Regions from separate parts of the Vogesella amnigena genome, predicted to be linked through region 1. Evidence: predicted binding sites of a transcription regulator. Region 1 holds the regulator's gene; each other region holds the start of a gene.
The links. The regulator FNR, encoded in region 1, switches genes on or off when oxygen is low (the NO sensors DNR and NnrR bind a similar motif). The targets are predictions, from matches to a motif close to TTGATNNNNATCAA.

Region 1 (6,247 bases):
CTGCATGCCTGCCGTCACGGCGGCGTGCATGCTTTCCGCCTGCAGCTGGGCAACTGGAGCCGCGAATACCCGCAACTGCTGGCGCATACCTGGTACGAATTCCCGCGTGCCGAGGACGTATCCGGCCGCGACTACCAGCAAGTTGGCCGCATGGCGCTGAACACCGTTGCCGCCGATGCCGTGCTGCCCGATGCCGACTACTACCTGTGCGGCCCGCTGCCCTTCATGCAGCAGCAGAAGGCCGCGCTGCTGGCGCTGGGTGTGGCTGCCGCGCGCATCCATGCCGAGGCCTTTGGTACCGGCGGCGCCGGCGTGTAATTGAGTGGACGGCGCAGGCGGCGTATGCTCTTGCCTTTGCCCTAGACCACAGCAGCCATGCAACTAACGCATTTCACCGACCTCGGCCTGCGGGTACTGATGTATCTGAGCGAGCCACGCGATACCCCGGTAACCATCGGCGAGATCGCCGAGCGCTTTACCGCCTCGCGCAATCACCTGGTGAAGGTGGTGCATTTCATGGCGCAGCAGGGCTGGCTGGCCACCAGCCGTGGCAAGGGCGGCGGCCTGGCGCTGGCACGCGCGGCCAGCCAGTACCGGCTGGGCGAGGTGATCCGCACGCTGGAAGACATCGGCGACCTGATCAACTGCGCCGAGCCGCCGTGCTTCCTTCGCGGCCGCTGTCGGCTCAAGGGGGTACTGGACGAAGCACTGGCAGCATTCTTTTCCGTGCTGGACCGCTACACCCTGGCCGACGTAGTGGCCAGCCCCACCGGCGAGGCCATCGCCGTGCTGCATCGCCTGGGCGTGGCCAGCCGGGGCTGATCGCCCCGCAAGCACCGCCTGCCTCCCCCCGCGCCGGGCAGCTGTCTGGCCACACACCCTACCCCACCCTCCCTACTCCACCAGCCTGCACCAGCAGCAGTTCCATGCTGCCGGCCAGGCATGCATGCTTTCTCCCCACCCCGCCTGACAGCTTCGCAATTATTCCAATACGCACATGCTAGCTGGCTATATGCTTGCTTTTTCAGAGATTTTTGTTCGCTATCGAACATATACAATCGTTTTTGCGCTATCATGCGCGCCCTCGGCGCACAACCGAGTAGAAACGAAAAACAAGAGCCGAATACCGGCCAGCAATAACAACACCTTCACCATTTAGGAGTTCTCATGGACACACTCCACGCGCTGATCAATCAAGGCAATGACCTGATCTGGGGTCAGCTGCTCATCTACATCCTGCTAGGCGTGGGCGCCTACTTCACCCTGCGCATGGGCTTTATGCAGCTGCGCTTGCTGCCGCGTGGCTGGCAGGAAATGCTCGGCGGTCGTCGCCACATCGGGGGCAGCAACGACATCTCGTCTTTCCAGGCATTCGCCACTGGCCTTGCCTCGCGCGTAGGCACCGGCAACGTGGCCGGTGTGGCTACCGCCATCGCCCTGGGCGGCCCCGGCGCCGTATTCTGGATGTGGATCACCGCCCTGCTGGGCATGGCCAGCGCCTTTGCCGAATCCACGCTGGCGCAGCTGTTCAAGGTCAGCCACCACGACAATACCTTCCGTGGCGGCCCGGCTTACTACATTGAAAAAGGCCTGGGCATGCGCTGGCTGGGGGTGGCGTTTTCGCTGTCGCTGATCCTGGCCTTTGGCCTGGTCTTCAATGCGGTGCAGGCCAACTCCATCGTGGCGGCAACCGAAGGCGCCTGGGGCTGGGACAAGAACCTGGTAGCCATCGGCCTTGTGCTGCTGACCGCACCGATCATTTTTGGCGGCCTGCGCAAGGTGGCACAGGTTGCGGAATGGATGGTGCCGCTGATGGCCGCCATCTACCTGGGCATGACGCTGTTTGTCATCTTCACCCACCTGGCGGATATCCCGGCGGTGTTCATGCTGATCGTGAAAAGTGCCTTCGGCCTGGAGCAGGCGGCAGGCGGCTTTGCCGGCTACGCGGTTAGCCAGGCCATGATGCTGGGCATCAAGCGAGGCCTGTTCTCCAACGAAGCCGGCATGGGCTCGGCACCGAATGCCGCAGCGGCAGCCACCACTCGCCACCCGGCCAGCCAGGGCATCGTGCAGATGTTCGGCGTGTTCATCGACACCATCGTCGTGTGTTCCTGCACCGCCTTCATCGTGCTGCTATCCGGTGCCTATGTACCCGGCGCCGAGCTGAAAGGCGTGCAACTGACCCAGGCGGCGCTGTCTGCCACGCTGGGCAGCTGGGGCGGCCACTTCCTGGCCATTGCCCTGTTCCTGTTCTGCTTCAGCTCCATCATCGGTAACTACGCGTATGCCGAGGGTAATGTGGAGTTCATCAAGAACAACAAGCTGCTCATGCTGGGCTTCCGCCTGCTGGTGCTGTTCATGGTGGCATTTGGTGCCATCGGCAGCTCGCCGCTGGTATGGGACATGGCCGACCTGTCGATGGGCATCATGGCGCTGATCAACCTGTTCGCCATCGTGATGCTGTCCAAGCACGTGTTCACGCTGCTGAAGGACTACCAGGACCAGCTCAAGGCCGGTAACAAACAGCCGGAATTCGACGTGAAGCGTTACCCGGAAATCCAGGCACGCATCCACCCGGAAAGCTGGAAGTAAGCTGCCCTCCGGCATGGCGGCCACCATTGACCGCCGCTAGATAGCCAAAGCCCTTCCGCCATGCGGAAGGGCTTTGTTTTATGGTCGCAGGGGCCATCTGGCCAGCCGAGATGGTGGCCTGCAGCCTGCTAGATGGTCTTGGAGTAACGCGCCTTGGTCTCGCGCTCGCGCAGGTGACGATCGAACACCATGGCGATATTGCGGATCAGGAAACGCCCCTTGGGCGCCACCATCAGGAAATCGCCGTCGAAAGTCAGCAAACCTACCTGCTGAAACTCGCGGATCAGTGGCAGCTCGTCGGCAAAGTAGTCGGCAAAGTTGATGCCGAAAGTTTCCTCGATGGCCTCTACCGACAGCGAGAAGCGGCACATCAGCGACTGGATCACGCTGCGGCGCAGGATATCGTCCTGGGTCAGCGTCATGCCGCGCAGTACCGGCAGGTGGCCGGCATCCAGCGCCGCGTAGTAGGCGTCGATGTCTTTTTCGTTCTGCGAGTAACAGGGGCCGACCTTGCCGATGGACGACACGCCCAGACCGATCATGTCGCAGTCGGCATGGGTTGAATACCCCTGGAAGTTGCGCTGCAGGCGGCCCTGCTGCAGGGCACGCGTCAGCTCGTCGTCCGGCTTGGCAAAGTGATCCATGCCGATGAACACATAGCCGGCGTCGGTGAGCTGCTGTACCGAATTCTGCAGGATGTCCAGCTTGTGCGCGGCCGTGGGCAGATCAGCCTCGTTGATGCGGCGCTGCGGCATGAACACGCTGGGCAGGTGCGCGTAGTTGTACAGCGCGATGCGGTCCGGGTTCATTGCCAGCACCTTGTCCACAGTGCGGCGCACCGAGTCGGCATTCTGCAGCGGCAGGCCGTAGATCAGGTCCACGCTCACCGACTTGAAACCGGCCTCACGCGCGGCGTTGATCACGGTAAGGGTTTCTTCCTCGCTCTGGATGCGGTTCACCGCCTGCTGCACGGCCGGGTCGAAATCCTGGATGCCCACACTCATGCGGTTGAAACCCAGCCGGCCCAGGTGCAGCACGGTGTCGCGGCCAACCTTGCGCGGGTCGATCTCGATGGAAAACTCACCATCCGGCAGCAATTCGAAATGCTTGTTAATGGCCGCCATCACCCGGCTGAGTTGCTCGTCGGACAGGAAGGTGGGTGTGCCGCCGCCAAAATGCAGCTGGATCACCTTCTCGCGGTAGCCCAGGCGTGCCGCCACCAGGGCGATTTCCTTTTCCAGGTAATCCAGGTACTGGTCGGCGCGGCTCTTGTCTTTGGTGATGATCTTGTTGCAGCCGCAGTAGTAGCAGATGGTGTTACAGAACGGCACATGCACGTACAGCGACACCGGGCGATGGCTGGCGCCAATGGCGTGCTGCTGCAGCCAGTGCTCGTAATCCTTCACCCCGAAGCCGCCGTGAAAGCGATCTGCCGTCGGGTAAGAAGTGTAGCGCGGGCCGGAACCTTCAAGTTTTTCGATAAGTTCTCGATCGAAGACGCATTGCGTCGGCTGGAACGGGGCGGTGGGTGTCATATCGTCTTGCTTGGAAAACTGGTGGTGGGCTGGTAAATTTGCGCTAATTGACACTTGGCGCGCTTTGACGCGTGTCAAGCAAGCCTCTAGCCTTGCGAAACCCGGAAACCATGACCGAGCTCACTACCTCCCTGCACACGCTGAAAGTGTCGTGCTCCAACTGCAGTCTGCGTGAACTCTGCCTGCCGGTTGGCCTCAACCGCGACGAGATGGCACAGCTGGATGCGGTGATCCGCCAGAGCCGCCGTCTGAAGCGTGGCGAGTACCTGTTCCACTCCGGCGAAGGCTTCCGTTCACTGTATGCAGTGCGTACCGGTTTCTTCAAGACCTGCGTCTCCAGCCAGGACGGCCGCGAGCAGGTAACCGGCTTCCACATGTCCGGCGAGCTGATGGGCCTGGACGGCATTTCCGCCAGCCAGCACGGCTGCGACGCCATCGCGCTGGAAGACAGCGAGGTATGCGAGCTGCCGTTCAACCGCATGGAAACCCTGGGCCGCGACATCCCCAGCCTGCAGCACCACTTCTTCCGCCTGATGAGCCGCGAGATCGTGCGCGACCAGTCGGTAATGCTGCTGCTGGGCAATATGAAGGCCGAGGAGAGGCTGGCCGCCTTCCTGCTCAACCTGTCGCAGCGTCTGTCGGCACGCGGCTTTGCCGCCTTCGACTTCATCCTGCGCATGAGCCGCGAGGAAATCGGCAGCTTCCTGGGCCTGAAACTGGAAACCGTCAGCCGCACGCTGTCCAAGTTCCAGCAACAGGGCTGGCTGAAAGTGGATCACAAGCACATTCAGGTACTGCAGCCGGAAGAGCTGAAGGCACTGGTAGCCGGCTGCGCCCAGGCCAACAGCCTGCGCTGAGCACCAGCCGCCCTTAGCGTTCGAACGCCCTGCCCCGTGCGGGGCGTTGTTGTTTGTGGGGGGATGCAGGGTGGAAAACACGTAGCCCGGATAAGCCACAGGCGCATCCGGGAACATTGGCACCTGCTCCCCGGATGCGCTGCGCTTATCCGGGCTACCAACTTGCCGTTCGAACGCCCTGCCCCGTGCGGGGCGTTGTTGTTTGTGGGGCAAGCGTGTGATGTGTAGGGCGGATGCCCCGCAGGGGCGATCCGCCAACACAAGGTTGGCCGCAAATGACGGTGGAACGCCCCGCAAGCGCCTCATAGTGGCGGAACGCCCCGTTGGGGCTTCCGCCCTACAGCACCCCTATCGACAGCGCCGCCGCCAGCGTGGCGCCCAGCTCGGCCGCCTCCTCCAGCGACTGCGGCGTCACCTCCCCCTTCACCAGCAGCGGTGGCAAGGCCTCGCGCAGCGGGTAGCCGCTGGCGATGCGGCGAATCGCGGTGAGTGCGCCCTGGCCGTCGTTGCCGGCGCTGATGATCGCCGCGTACGGCAGCCCCTCCACCTTTCCCTGCGCCGGGTAGAAGGTGCGGTCGAGAAAATCCTTCAGCGCACCGGCCATGTAGCCGAAGTTTTCCGGCGTGGCCAGCACCAGCGCCTGGCTGGCCAGCAGGTCGTCGATGCCGGCCTGCAGCGCCGGCAGCACGCGAACCACCACGTTCTCCTCGCCACCTGCCGCCGCTGCAGCAGCAGTGACCAGTGCGTGGGTATGGCCGCTCTGGCTGGCGTAGACGAACAGCAGGGTCTTCATGCCGCGCTCACGATGCGGCCAACGTGCGCTGCAGCTCGGCCAGCATGCCGGGCAGCGGCCAGTCGTCGCGCACCACGAAACCACGCGCAATCTCGTGCCAGTCGCCCCCCTCCCCTGGCGCCAACTCGGCCACCAGTCGCGCACCATCAGCCTCGGCCAGCTGGGCCTGCAGTTGCGGCAGGATCAGCACCGCATCGGCGGCGGCGCGCGCCGGCGCCAGCCAGCACAAGCGTGGCAGCAGCAGCCAGCGGCTGTCGGCGCCATGCTGCGGCCAAGGCTCGGACAAGCGCCGCCACCAGCCACGGCAGGCATCGGCATTACACGGGAATTGCGGCTGCGGCGCATGCGGATAGAACAGCCAGCCGGTGAGGCGGCTGTAGGCCGGACAGCCGGCAAAACCGTCCGGCAGCTGTGCCGCCGGGTGGCAACTCAGCGCCAGCTGGCTGGCAAGCTTGCGGTATTTCAACGGC
Region 2 (6,247 bases), on a different contig from region 1:
GCACTGCGCGCCGGCGACTGGCCACTGGTGCAGGCCGGCTGCGCACAGTTCTGCGCCGCCATGGCGCAGCACCTGTATGAGGAGGAACAGCTGCTGTTTCCGGCATTCGAGGCGGCTACCGGCATCACGCAGGGGCCGACTGCGGTGATGCGCAGCGAGCATGCCGAGATGCGTTTGCTGATGGACGAGATGCAGCAGGCTGCAGCGCAGCAGGACGGCGACAGCCTGGCCGGCGCCGCCGACACGCTGCTATTGTTGATGCAGCAGCACAACCTGAAAGAGGAGAACATCTTGTACCCGATGTGCGATCGCGCCGGCCTGGCGGCGCTGCTGGCGGAGCACGGTCATGAGCCCGCGTGACCTGCGCGGCCTGGTGCCGCCCGAACCGATGGAAATCATTCTGGATGCCGTGGACGAGGCGCAAAGCGGTCAGCGGCTGTCCTTTGTGCTACCACACTTTCCCGGCCCCTTGTTGCCGATGCTGCGTGACCGCATGGTGCGTTTTGACAGCGAAATGCTGCCCGACATGAGCGGCGTGATCTTCCACGTGGACATTCCCTGATGCAGGCGATACCCAGTTACGACAGCGCACCGCCACTCGACCTGCCGGTGCGTTTTTTCATCTCCGCCCTGCTGTGGCTGCTGCTGCTGGCCGGTGCCTGGCATGACGCCGCAGACGGCAGCTACCCGTCGCCCGCGCTGTGGCTGCCGCTGCACCTGCTTGCTCTGGGCGTGCTGGGCAATGTGATGCTGGGCGCGCTGCTGCAGCTGCTGGCGGTGGTGTCGGCGCTGGGTTTTCCGCGCCCCGGCATCTGGCGCCATGGCTTGTGGGGCAGCTGGCAGCTGGGGTGCGCCGCGCTGTTTGCCGGCCTGGCCCGAGACCTGACGCCCGGCTGGCTGCAGCTGGCAAGCGTTGGCTTCGCCGTGGCCACGCTGCTGCTGGCCATATTGTGGTGGCAGCTGTGGCGCAGCCCGGCGCAGGACAGCAGCAGCCGTGGCCTGCGCTGGGCGCTGGCTGCGCTGATCATCACCCTGGGGCTGGGCATCGCCCAGCTGGGCGTGCTGGCCTGGGGCCAGCCGTGGCCGCTGCTTACCCTGCTGCCGCTGCACCGCTTGGCCGCACAGGGCTGGGTGTGGCTGCTGCTGGTGGCCGTGGCGCAGGTGATTCTGCCCATGTTCCTGCTTACCCCGGCCTTGCCCGGCTGGTGGCAGCGCTGGGCCTCGCCGGCCTGGGGCAGCCTGCTGCTGCTGGCCGGTGCGCTATCGCTGCTGTGGCCGGACAGCGGCTGGTGGTGGCTGGCGGCCTTGCCGCTGCCGCTGCTTGGCTGGGTATGGGCCACGGCGCTACGCGGCAGCCGCCGGCCGCAGGAATGGCTGCCACGCTACTGGCAGCTGGCGCTGGGGCTGTTGCTGGCGCTGGGCGTGGCCTTTGTCGCCGGGCAGTGGCTGGATGTGCCGGCGCTGCGCCGGCTGCAGGGTTGGCTGCTGCTGGGCGGCGTGGCCTTCTCGCTGTGCGTGGGCATGCTGTACCGCATCGTGCCGTTCCTGCTGTGGCTGCAGCTGCGCCGCGGGGTAAAGCCGCAGCAGAAAGTGCCATCGCTGCAGGTGCTGCTGCCGGAGGTCAGGGCGCGGCAGGGCTGGAGGCTGCTGTGTCTGTGGCAGCTATGTGGCGTGATCTGGAGCCTGTGGCCGGCGCTGTGGTGGCTGCCGGCAATCAGTGGCAGCGTGTTGGCCATTGCGCTGTGCGCCCACTACCTGGCGGCCTGGCAGCGCTGGCGGCAGGGCACGCAGCCGGTGGGGAAGGTGGTACAGGCGGGCTAGGTGCGCGATCTGTAGGGCGGAAGCCCGCAAAGCGGGCGTTCCGCCGCCGTGTGACGTGGTGGCCGCTGGATGGCCGCAGTGCCGTAGGTTGGGCTGAATGAAATGAAGCCCAACGGTTGTTGCGGCAGTTCAGTCGAGTCAAAACTGTCTCGCTGCTACGCGGTAAACGTTGGGCTTCGCTGCGCTCAACCCAACCTACTGAGCAGCTGCGTCAGATGTGGTAATGCAGAAGTACAACTCGGCACCCGCTACTTCGGGAGTTGCATGCCATTCGCTCTGCGCCAGCATGATCGTCGCCCGGACTGTGGCAATGGCGTCCTGGGGGCTCATGGCGGATAGATCTATCGTGCCCTGGTGTTGTCGGGAGTGTCCGACCGTACCCTGCGGATAACGCAGCCAGCCTTCCCAGCCCAATACCATCACATTCTGCTGTTGAAAGAGATCAAGCGCACGCATTGCGTCCGGGAAAGTGACGACAAGCTCATTGGCAGCAATGGAGCGCTGCTGGATGTCTGCAAGTCCTGAGATGGTGAGCTGGTGTGAAGTGGGTGATTTGCTCATGTCATCGAACCGTGCAACCCCTTTCCCAAGGGGCCGAGTTTTCTAATTGTTCTACGCTGCGCGCGAAAAAGGTGACGGCACCCGGCGAAGCTTCAAAGTCGGAAACTTCTACGGTGATGTTCTCGAGACCGTCTGCTGAGTGGTCGTAAAACACCATGCCGCGTGTTGGCTGGGGAAAGCCCTCTTCGATTTTCAAGCTGACCGGCTGCCAGAAGCGCAGCGTTACCACCTGCCGGTTTCTCGTTAATGTCATGTCAATAAACGATTGCCCCGCATCATTGCTATCGATGTGGTAGTGAAAGCTGCTTATATCGTACTCATGTGGGCTGGGCAGAATCGGGTGCGGTATTAGTTGTTTCATCGTCATGTAAACGTCGTGACTAATTTGGGGTGGCTAGCGTTTTGATACTGCAAATGAGTCTGGTCGCTGCATACGAGCCGAATTAAACGATAGCTTGTATTTCATGACAAGCGGTAGAGCAGGCGGAAGTAAACGACTGGGGTTGGTCAGGATTGCTGGCTGGCGATGGCTCGCCGTAGTGCCATAGGTCGGGCTGAATGAAATGAAGCCCAACGGTTACCGTGGCAGTTCAGTCGACTCAAAACTGTCTCGCTGCTGCGCGGTAGGCGTTGGGCCTCGCTACGTTCGACGCCAACCTGCATGGTTTCGTAAATATCTACGTTTTATCTCCCACGTTGGCCGCGCGCCCCTCGGCGCTGCGACCAACCTTCTTCTGCTGTCTAAGGTAGGGCCCCGGATACGGCGCTAATCCACCAGGCATCCCTCCGCTTGCCGCTGCCAGCTGGCCGCCAGCGCCACCACTTTCCCTATCACCAGCAATGCCGGCGGTTGCGGGCAGTCCCGTGCCACGCAGTCGGCCAGGGTGGCCAGCGTGCAGCGCAGCACCCGCTGTCGGGGCGTGGTGGCCTGTTCGATGATGGCTACCGGGGTGCTGCCGCTGCGGCCGTTTGCCTGCAGCGCGCTGGCGATACTCGCCGCTTCGCCCAGGCCCATGTACACCACCACAGTCTGTTCGCTGCCGCTGTGCGCCGCCCAGTCCAGGCCGCTGGCGCCGTCGCGGCGGTGGCCGGTGACCAGGCTTACGCCCTGCGCGCAGTCGCGGTGAGTCAGCGGGATGCCGGCTGCCGCCGCGGCGCCCACGGCGGCGGTGATGCCGGGCACCACTTCCACTTCGATGCCGGCTGCCAGCAGTGCGGCCAACTCTTCGCCCCCGCGGCCGAACAGCAGTGGGTCGCCACCCTTGAGCCGTACCACGCGCCAGCCGGCCTGCGCCTCGCGCAGCAGTAGCTGGTTGATGTCCTGCTGCGGCAGGGTGTGGCGGCTGGCGCGCTTGCCCACGCAGACCAGCCGCGCGCGCTTGTTGACCAGTGCCAGTATCTCTTCGGCCACCAGCAGGTCGTACAGCACCACGTCGGCTTCGGCCAGGCGGCGCAGCGCCTTGAGGGTGAGCAGGTCCGGGTCGCCGGGGCCGGCACCCACCAGGCTTACCTGGCCGGCGCGCAGCGGCGCGGGGTGGGGGAATGGCAGGGCGGGTGTCATGTGGTCTTCCTCGGTGATGAGCATGGCGCCAGTGTGGGAGGGCGGTGACCGGAAATCGTTGACTGCCGTCAATGCTATCCGGATGGGTGGAAACGTACAGTCCGCACTCAGTTGCCGGGTTGCCGGTGCAGATGACTAGGAGGTTGCGATGAGCACCAGTTTCACCAAATCCACCGCGCGCAATATTTTTTATGGCGGCGCGGTGTTCTTCTTCCTGCTGTTTGTCGCGCTGACGTTCGACACCGTGCAGGCGCTGCCCAAGCGGGACAACCGCGCCAACCTTACCGAGCAGGTGGCGCGCGGCAAGAACCTGTGGGAGACCAACAACTGCATCGGCTGTCACACCCTGCTGGGCGAGGGCGCCTATTTCGCGCCGGAGCTGGGCAATGTCTACCAGCGCCGCGGCCCGGATTTCATCAAGGCCTGGATCAAGGCGCAGCCCACCGGCGTGCCGGGCCGTCGCCAGATGCCGAACTTCCATCTGACCGACGCACAGCTGGACGATCTGGTGGCCTTCCTGAAGTACAGCTCCGAGATCAATACCAACAACTGGCCGCCGAATATCGAAGGCTGATTCCTTCGCACTGGCAGACATTACCCATCAGGAGACGCGCATGACTTCCTCCACTACGGCCACACTGCGCCCCGCCCCGGGGCAGGCTGCGGCCAACGTTCAACTCAAATACCGCTCGCAGGCGGTGGCCAAGCCGTACTTCATGGCTGCCATCGGCCTGTTTGTCGGGCAGATCATCTTTGGCCTGGTGATGGGCCTGCAGTACGTGATCGGCGATTTCCTGTTCCCGGAGATTCCGTTCAACGTGGCGCGCATGGTGCACACCAACCTGCTGATCGTGTGGCTGCTGTTCGGCTTCATGGGGGCGGGTTACTACATGATTCCCGAGGAATCGGAGCGCGAACTGCACAGCCCGAAGCTGGCCATCATTACCTTCTGGGTGTTCCTGATTGCCGGGGCGCTGACCATAGTCGGCTATCTGGCGGTGCCGTATGCCACGCTGGCGCAGATCACCGGCAATGACATATTGCCCACCATGGGGCGGGAGTTCCTGGAGCAGCCCACCATTACCAAGGTCGGCATCGTGCTGGTGGCGTTGTCCTTCCTCTACAACCTGAGTCTCACGGTGCTGAAGGGGCGCAAGACCAGTATCAGCATGGTGATGATGCTGGGGCTGTGGGGGCTGGCGATTTTCTTCCTGTTCTCGTTCTACAACCCGATCAACCTGGTGCTGGACAAGTATTTCTGGTGGTGGGTGGTGCACCTGTGGGTGGAAGGGGTGTGGGAGCTGATCATGGGTGCCATGCTGGCCTTCGTGCTGGTGAAGGTTACCGGTGTTGACCGCGAAGTAGTGGAGAAGTGGCTGTACGTGATCATCGCCATGACGCTGATCACCGGCATCATCGGTACCGGTCACCATTATTTCTGGATTGGCACGCCAAGCTACTGGCAGGTGTTCGGCTCGGCCTTCTCCGCGCTGGAACCGATTCCGTTCTTCATGATGACGCTGTTCTCCTTCAACATGGTGAACAAGCGCCGCCGCGAACACCCGAACAAGGCTGCCGTGCTGTGGGCGCTGGGTACCGGCGTGATGTCATTCCTCGGCGCCGGCGTGTGGGGCTTCCTGCATACCCTGGCCCCGGTGAACTACCTGACCCACGGCACGCAGATCACTGCCAGCCACGGTCACATGGCCTTCTACGGCGCCTACGCCATGGTGGTGATCACCATGATTTCCTACACCATGCCGCTGATGCGTGGCCGCGAGGCCAACAGCAACCGCGCCCAGGTGGTGGAAATGTGGTCGTTCTGGCTGATGACCATCGCCATGGTGTTCATTACCCTGTTCCTCACCGCCGCCGGCATCCTGCAGGTATGGATGCAGCGCATGGGCAGCCAGCCGCTGTCCTTCATGGCGGCGCAGGATCAGATCGCCTTCTTCTACTGGCTGCGCGAGGCCGCCGGGGTGGTGTTCTTTGTCGGCCTGCTGCTGTACATCGTCAGCTTCTTCGTGCGTGGCGATGCACGGGACTGATTCCGCAGTGTGTGTGTAACGCTTGGCGCCCTGAGAGGGGCGCCTTTTTTACGATGCAGTCGTGACGGCGGCGGCACGGTTGCCCGGAGCAAGACAATGCAGACAACAAGGTTGGCCGCCAGTGCGCCGCGCACGGTGCCTGGCGATCTGGCAATGTGGTTTTTCATCCTGGCCGAGCTGGCGGTGTTCGGCTTGTTCTTTGCCGTGTACGGCGTGGTGCGCGCGCGCCAGCCGGCGCTGTTTGCCGCCGGCCAGG
Region 3 (6,247 bases), on a different contig from region 1:
CGCGCCATGGGCCACGAGGTGGCGCTGCTCACCCCGCTGGGCGGCGAACACGACGATGGCGAAGCGTTCACCACCATGCCGCTGCCCAGCTACCCGGATATCCGCATCGCGCTGTTTCCCTACCGCAAGGTGGCACAAAGCTTGGCCGCATTCGATGCCGACGCGGTGCACATTGCCACCGAAGGCCCGCTGGGCTGGGCCGCGCGCCGCTGGTGCCTGCGCCACAAGCAGCCGTTCAGCACCGCCTACCACACCCGCTTTCCGGAATACGTCGCCGCCCGCACGCGGCTGCCGCTGGGCATCAGCTATGCCTTCATGCGCCACTTCCATGCTCCGGCGGCGGCAGTGATGGCGCCCACGCCCAGCATAGTGCGCGCGCTGCGGGAGCGTGGCTTCGGCAATGTGGTGCTGTGGGGACGCGGCGTGGATACCACGCTGTTCAGCCCCGGCGAGCGCGAACGGCTGGAAACCGCGCCGCCGCGCTTTGTCTACATCGGCCGCGTGGCGGTGGAGAAAAACATCGAGGCCTTCCTGCAGCTGGACCTGCCGGGCAGCAAGTGGGTGGTGGGCGAAGGTCCGCAGCTGGAAGAGCTGCGCCAGCGCTACCCGCAGGTACACTTTGCCGGCGTGTTTCCGCAGCACGAGCTGGCCCGCTTCTACCGCGCGGCGGATGTATTCGTGTTCCCCAGCCTTACCGACACCTTCGGTCTGGTGCTGCTGGAAGCGATGGCCTGCGGCACACCGGTGGCGGCCTACCCGGTGGCGGGGCCGCTGGACGTGGTGGGCAACAGCGGCGGCGGCGTGCTGCACCAGGACTTGCGCCTGGCCTGCCTGCAGGCGCTGGCGCTGGACCGCGATCACGTGCGCCGCATTGCCGAGCGCTTCTCCTGGGCCGAGGCCACGCGGCAGTTTGCGGCCAACCTCAATCCGCGGCGCCGGCCTGCCAGCGGGGTATCTGCCAGCCATGCCACGGCGAGTGGCAAAGTTCGATAAATGTCGCACAATGTGAGCATCATGATCTTGCGTGGTGCCCATGAAAGCATTCGCCGGCCTGCTGTTGCTTGCCTCGCTTGCGGCCCAGGCCGCCGCCCCCTGCCGCTACGATTACCCGAGCTATAGCCGGGCAGCACAGCTATACAGCGAGGCCCGTAACGGCAGCCCGCAGGGGCTGCTGCCGGCACTGGCCGGGCGCCTGCAGCAGCTGACCGGCTGCGTGCTGACCCCGCGCGAACTGCCACTGGCACGACGCAATGCCATGCTGCAGCAGCACCAGCTGCAGCTGTTGCTGCTGGCGATACAGAGCAGCGAACTGGAGCCGCTGCTGGAGTTTGTCCCGCTGTTCCGCCTGCCGCTGCAGACCACGGTGCTGGCTGGCAGCAACTACCGCAGCGCCGATGCCTTGCTGGCCGATCCGAACGCACGCATCGGCATTCTCAGCGGTGCCTTGTTCCCAACGGAAATCGAACAACGGCTGGCAACGCTACGGCAGGCCGGCCGCCTGGAGTACAGCAACGATCGCGGCAGCCTGTATCTGAAACTGCAGCACCGCCGGCTGCAGGCACTGCTGGAAACCACCAGCTGGCTGGGCAGCCCGCAGGGTACCGAGGGGGCCACCCTACGCTACCTGTCATTCCAGCCCGAGGTGTATCTCACCGTCGGCAGCTATCTGTCGCGCCGCATGTCGCCACCCGATCGCAGCCAGCTGCGCCAGGCGCTACAGCGGCTGGTAGCCAGCCGGGAGGTCTCCCGCCTGACACTGCACTATCTGCCGCAATTGCAGGGCCAGCTGCGCCAGCCCTGAGCCGGCTCACACCGGCGCATGTTCGGTCTTGCGCGCGCCCAGCTGGCTCAGCAACACGCTGGCCACGATCAACGCCGCACCAGCGACCTTGCCGCCGGTCAGCATCTCGCCCGCCAGCCAGCCGATCAGCCCGCCCCACACCGGCTCCATCGCGTAGATGATGGTGGCGCGGGTGGCCGGCACCGTTTTTTGCGCCCAGTTCATCACGATCTGGATCAGCGCCGTCATCGCTCCCAGCGCCAGCACACTGGCCAGCAGCAGCGGATGCCACTGCGGCAGACTCTCGCCGGCCAGCGGCGCGCTCAGCAGCGACAGCAGGCACACGGTCAGCAACTGCACCAGCGCCATGCGCCGTGCATTGCAGCCGACAGCAAAGCGGCTGATCAGACAGATCTCCAGCGCAATGGTGGCGGTGGCGGCGATGGTCAGCCACTCGCCCAGCCCCAGGTGGATGTTCAGGCCGTCGGCGCCAGCCAGCAGCAGCAGGCCGACAAAGGCCAGCGCTATCCCGCCCCAGGCCGCCAGGCTGGGGCGATCACGGAACAGCACCCACTGCAGCAGCGGCACCAGCGGTACATACAGCCCGGTGAGAAATGCCGAGGTGCTGCTGGGAATATGCGGCAGCCCCAGCGTCTGCAGGTTGTAGCTGAAGTACAGCACCGCGCCGATAGCCAGGCCACCCAGCAGTTCGGCCCGATTCAGCTGCGCCAGTTCGCGCCGGCACAGCAGCCAGGCGGCCAGCGCCGCCACGGCGAAGCGCATGCCGACAAAGGCAAAGGCGCCGCTCCACTGCAGCGCGGTCTGTACCGCCAGAAAGGTGGCACCCCACAGCATGGTGACGCCCACCAGCGACAGATCAGGCAGCAGCCGGTGGTGAGTCGCAGGCGCGGTAGTGGCAAGAGTGGACATATACTGGTCTCGCAGCTAAGGTATGGAAACAATTCAGTGCACTATAGTGCACATATCGATAATAGCGCAATATACTGCACCATGACCGACCACAGCTCTCTGCAAGTCTTCAGTCACGTCGCCCACAATCTGCGCACCACCCGCCAGCGCCTGGGCTGGAGCCAGGAAAAGCTGGCCACCGCCGCCGATGTCAGCCGCCGCATGCTGATCAATATCGAAGCCGGCGCCAGCAATGTCAGCATCGCCACCCTGGACCGGCTGGCCAGCGCGCTGGGGCTGACCTTTTCCGAGCTGGTGCGCCAGCCGGGCAGCGAGTCGCCGGTACGGGTGTGGCAGGGGCACAATCAGCACAGTCACGCCACCCTGCTGCACAGCCTGGCATTACCGCACTGCACGCTGGAGCTGTGGCAGTGGCAGCTGGCACCCGGCGACAGCTACCAGGCCACCCCGGACCCGAGCGGCTGCGGCGAGATCGTGGAGGTGCACAGCGGCACGCTGCAGCTGAGCTACGCCGACAAGGCGCTCACGCTGCTGGCCGGCGCCACCGCCGGCTACGGCACCGAATACGGCTACCGCTACCACAACCCCGGGCGTGGCCTGCTGCGCTTCCAGCGCAGCATCGTGATGCCGGCGCCCCAGGGAAAATAGGGGAAATGATGCGGCCAACCCTGCCGCGCCGCATCATGCCAAAGGTATTTTTCCAGACTTGATGCACATCAATTAACACCACATGCTGCGTCCATACAATGCGCCAAACACTAGATATTGGAGCAAACATGGACGCACGCCCCAGCCACCACGTGGATGCGGTCAGCAGCATCAGCGAATACCTGTCCCGTGCCGACTGGCGGGTGCAGGCCAATGCCAACCAGGGCTACAGCCTGGGCGGCATGATCCTCAACATCGCCGGCAAGCTCACCGCCGAGTACTGGCTGCACGAAGTATTCCCCGCCGAGGCCGCCACTGCGCACCGCCACGGCGACCTGCACATCCACGACCTGGACATGCTGTCCGGCTACTGCGCCGGCTGGTCGCTGCGCACCCTGCTGCAACTGGGCTTTGCCGGCGTGGGCGGCAAGGTGGAATCCGCCCCGCCGCGCCACCTGTCCAGCGCCTGCGGCCAGATCGTCAACTTCCTCGGCACGCTGCAGAACGAATGGGCCGGCGCGCAAGCATTCAGCTCCTTCGATACCTACCTGGCGCCGTTCGTGAAAAAGGACGCGCTGAGCTACGCCCAGGTGAAGCAGTGCATCCAGGAGCTGGTCTACAACCTGAACGTGCCCAGCCGCTGGGGTACGCAGACACCGTTCACCAACCTCACTTTCGACTGGGTCTGCCCGGAAGACCTGCGCGAGCAGATTCCGGTGCTGGGCGGCGAGGAGATGCCGTTCCGCTACGGCGACTGCGCGGCGGAAATGGCGCTGATCAACCGCGCCTTCATCGAGGTAATGCTGGCCGGCGACGCCTGCGGCCGCGCCTTCACCTTTCCGATTCCCACCTACAACATCACCAGGGACTTCGACTGGTACGGCGACAACACCGATTTGCTGTTCGCGATGACCGCCAAGTACGGCCTGCCCTACTTCCAGAACTTCGTGAACTCCGAACTGGAGCCGCACATGGTGCGCAGCATGTGCTGCCGCCTGCAGCTGGACCTGCGCGAGCTGATGAAGCGCGGCAACGGCCTGTTCGGCAGCGCCGAGCAGACCGGCTCGGTAGGCGTGGTCACCGTCAACTGCGCGCGCCTGGGCTACCGTTTTGCCGGCGACGAGGCGGCGCTGCTGGCCGAGACCGACCGCCTGCTGAACCTGGGCCGCGAAGTGCTGGAAGCGCGCCGCAGCAAAGTGCAGCAGCACATCGACGGCGGGCTGTACCCGTACACCCGCCACTTCCTCGGCAGCCTGCGCAACCACTTCTCCACCCTGGGGGTGAACGGCATCAACGAGATGATCCGCAACTTCAGCGCCGATGCCCACGACATCACCAGCGACTGGGGCCACGCCTTCGCCTGCCGCTACCTGGACCACATCCGCGCGCGCATGGTCGAGTTCCAGCAGGCTACCGGCCACCTGTACAACCTGGAAGCCACGCCGGCGGAAGGCACCACCTACCGCTTCGCCCGCGAGGACAACAAGCGCTACCCCGGCATCCTGCAGGCCGGCACGCCGCAGCAGCCCTACTACACCAACTCCAGCCAGCTGCCGGTGGGCTTTACCGACGACCCGTTCGAGGCGCTGCTGCGCCAGGACGAGCTGCAGCGCAAGTACACCGGCGGCACCGTGCTGCACCTGTACATGAGCGAGGCGGTAAGCAGCGCCGACGCCTGCCGCCAGCTGGTGCGCCGCGCGCTGGAAAACTTCCGCCTGCCCTACATCACCATCACGCCCACTTTCTCGATTTGCCCGACACACGGCTACCTGTCCGGCCGCCACGACTTCTGCCCGAAGTGCGATGCCGAGCTGATTGCCAGAAAGCGCCAGGCCGCCTGCTGCGACTGACCCCGTAGCCCGGATAAGCCGCAGGCGCATCCGGGGAACAGCTCAGGCACTTGCCATCCCCGGATGCGCTGCGCTTATCCGGGCTACGAGAAAAACAATACCCACCGCCGCCATGCGGCCAACCTTGAAAGGAAACCCCATGCAGAACCAGCAAGCCATCGAACTGAAAGACGAAGAACGCACCCGCTGCGAGGTGTGGACACGGGTAATGGGCTACCACCGCCCGGTGGCCTCGTTCAACACCGGCAAGCAGGGCGAATTCCATGAACGCCGCCACTTCGACCAACAGCGCGCCGGCTGAGCGCGCCCGCATCGGCGGCTGGCAGCCGTTTTCCGCCTGCGACTGGCCCAGGCGGCTGGCCGCCGTGGTGTTCCTGGCCGGCTGCCCGTGGCGCTGCGGCTACTGCCACAACCCCGGCCTGCTGCAACGCCGCCACGGCCACCACCGTTGGCCGCAGCTGCGCGAACACTTGCAGCGGCGCCACGGCCTGCTGGATGGCGTAGTGTTTTCCGGCGGCGAGCCGCTGTCCGACCCGGCACTACCGGCGCTGCTGGCAGAAGTGCGGGCACTGGGCTTCGCCACCGGCCTGCACACCGCCGGCGCTTACCCGCACCGCCTGCAACGTGTGCTGCCGCTGCTGGACTGGGTGGGGCTGGACATCAAGACCCAGCCCGGCCGCTACGCCGCGCTCACCGGCAGCGGCGGCAGCGGCGCCCGCGCCTTCGCCTGCCTGGATTTGCTGCTGGCGCACGGCAGCGATTTCGAATGCCGCAGCACCATCCACCCGGCACTGCACGACACCAGCAGCCTGCTGCAACTGGCCGGCGAACTGGCCCACCGTGGCGTGCGCCACTACGCCTGGCAACTGCTGCGCCCCGGCCCGCAACTGCCGCAGCCTTTCGCTCCCATCGCTACGGGTTGGCCGCAAGCCGGCTTGCAGCAGCAGGTGGCGGCAATGTTCGAGCAGTTTGAAATGCGCAGCGGGTGAACGCGAACAGCCGTAGCCCGGATAAGCGCAGCGCATCCGGGGAAGCCCCG

Region 2: cobA (uroporphyrinogen-III C-methyltransferase) is a predicted target of FNR. The motif match lies at 4,002-4,015, and genes of this name have one in related genera.
Region 3: ACFOKJ_RS01360 (ribonucleoside triphosphate reductase) is a predicted target of FNR. The motif match lies at 3,417-3,430, and genes of this name have one in related genera.

What each region holds. Positions count from the first base shown of each region.
Region 1 covers NZ_JBHRYH010000018.1:35,435-41,681, forward strand. Annotated here, with positions in the region: gene hmpA (NO-inducible flavohemoprotein) at 1-318, shown strand, start outside; gene ACFOKJ_RS08690 (Rrf2 family transcriptional regulator) at 376-822, shown strand; gene ACFOKJ_RS08695 (alanine/glycine:cation symporter family protein) at 1,168-2,592, shown strand; gene hemN (oxygen-independent coproporphyrinogen III oxidase) at 2,721-4,127, opposite strand; gene fnr (fumarate/nitrate reduction transcriptional regulator Fnr) at 4,238-4,984, shown strand; gene ACFOKJ_RS08710 (NAD(P)H-dependent oxidoreductase) at 5,322-5,777, opposite strand; gene ACFOKJ_RS08715 (DUF1853 family protein) at 5,785-6,247, opposite strand, start outside.
Region 2 covers NZ_JBHRYH010000017.1:43,140-49,386, reverse strand. Annotated here, with positions in the region: gene ACFOKJ_RS07530 (hemerythrin domain-containing protein) at 1-360, shown strand, start outside; gene ACFOKJ_RS07525 (DUF2249 domain-containing protein) at 347-562, shown strand; gene ACFOKJ_RS07520 (hypothetical protein) at 562-1,821, shown strand; gene ACFOKJ_RS07515 (hypothetical protein) at 2,017-2,382, opposite strand; gene ACFOKJ_RS07510 (hypothetical protein) at 2,384-2,749, opposite strand; gene cobA (uroporphyrinogen-III C-methyltransferase) at 3,149-3,943, opposite strand; gene ACFOKJ_RS07500 (c-type cytochrome) at 4,092-4,517, shown strand; gene ACFOKJ_RS07495 (cbb3-type cytochrome c oxidase subunit I) at 4,558-5,991, shown strand; gene ACFOKJ_RS07490 (cytochrome c oxidase subunit 3) at 6,088-6,247, shown strand, end outside.
Region 3 covers NZ_JBHRYH010000002.1:198,697-204,943, reverse strand. Annotated here, with positions in the region: gene ACFOKJ_RS01380 (glycosyltransferase family 4 protein) at 1-993, shown strand, start outside; gene ACFOKJ_RS01375 (hypothetical protein) at 1,034-1,801, shown strand; gene ACFOKJ_RS01370 (DMT family transporter) at 1,808-2,710, opposite strand; gene ACFOKJ_RS01365 (helix-turn-helix domain-containing protein) at 2,792-3,358, shown strand; gene ACFOKJ_RS01360 (ribonucleoside triphosphate reductase) at 3,487-5,208, shown strand; gene nrdD (anaerobic ribonucleoside-triphosphate reductase) at 5,348-5,509, shown strand; gene ACFOKJ_RS01350 (anaerobic ribonucleoside-triphosphate reductase activating protein) at 5,472-6,197, shown strand.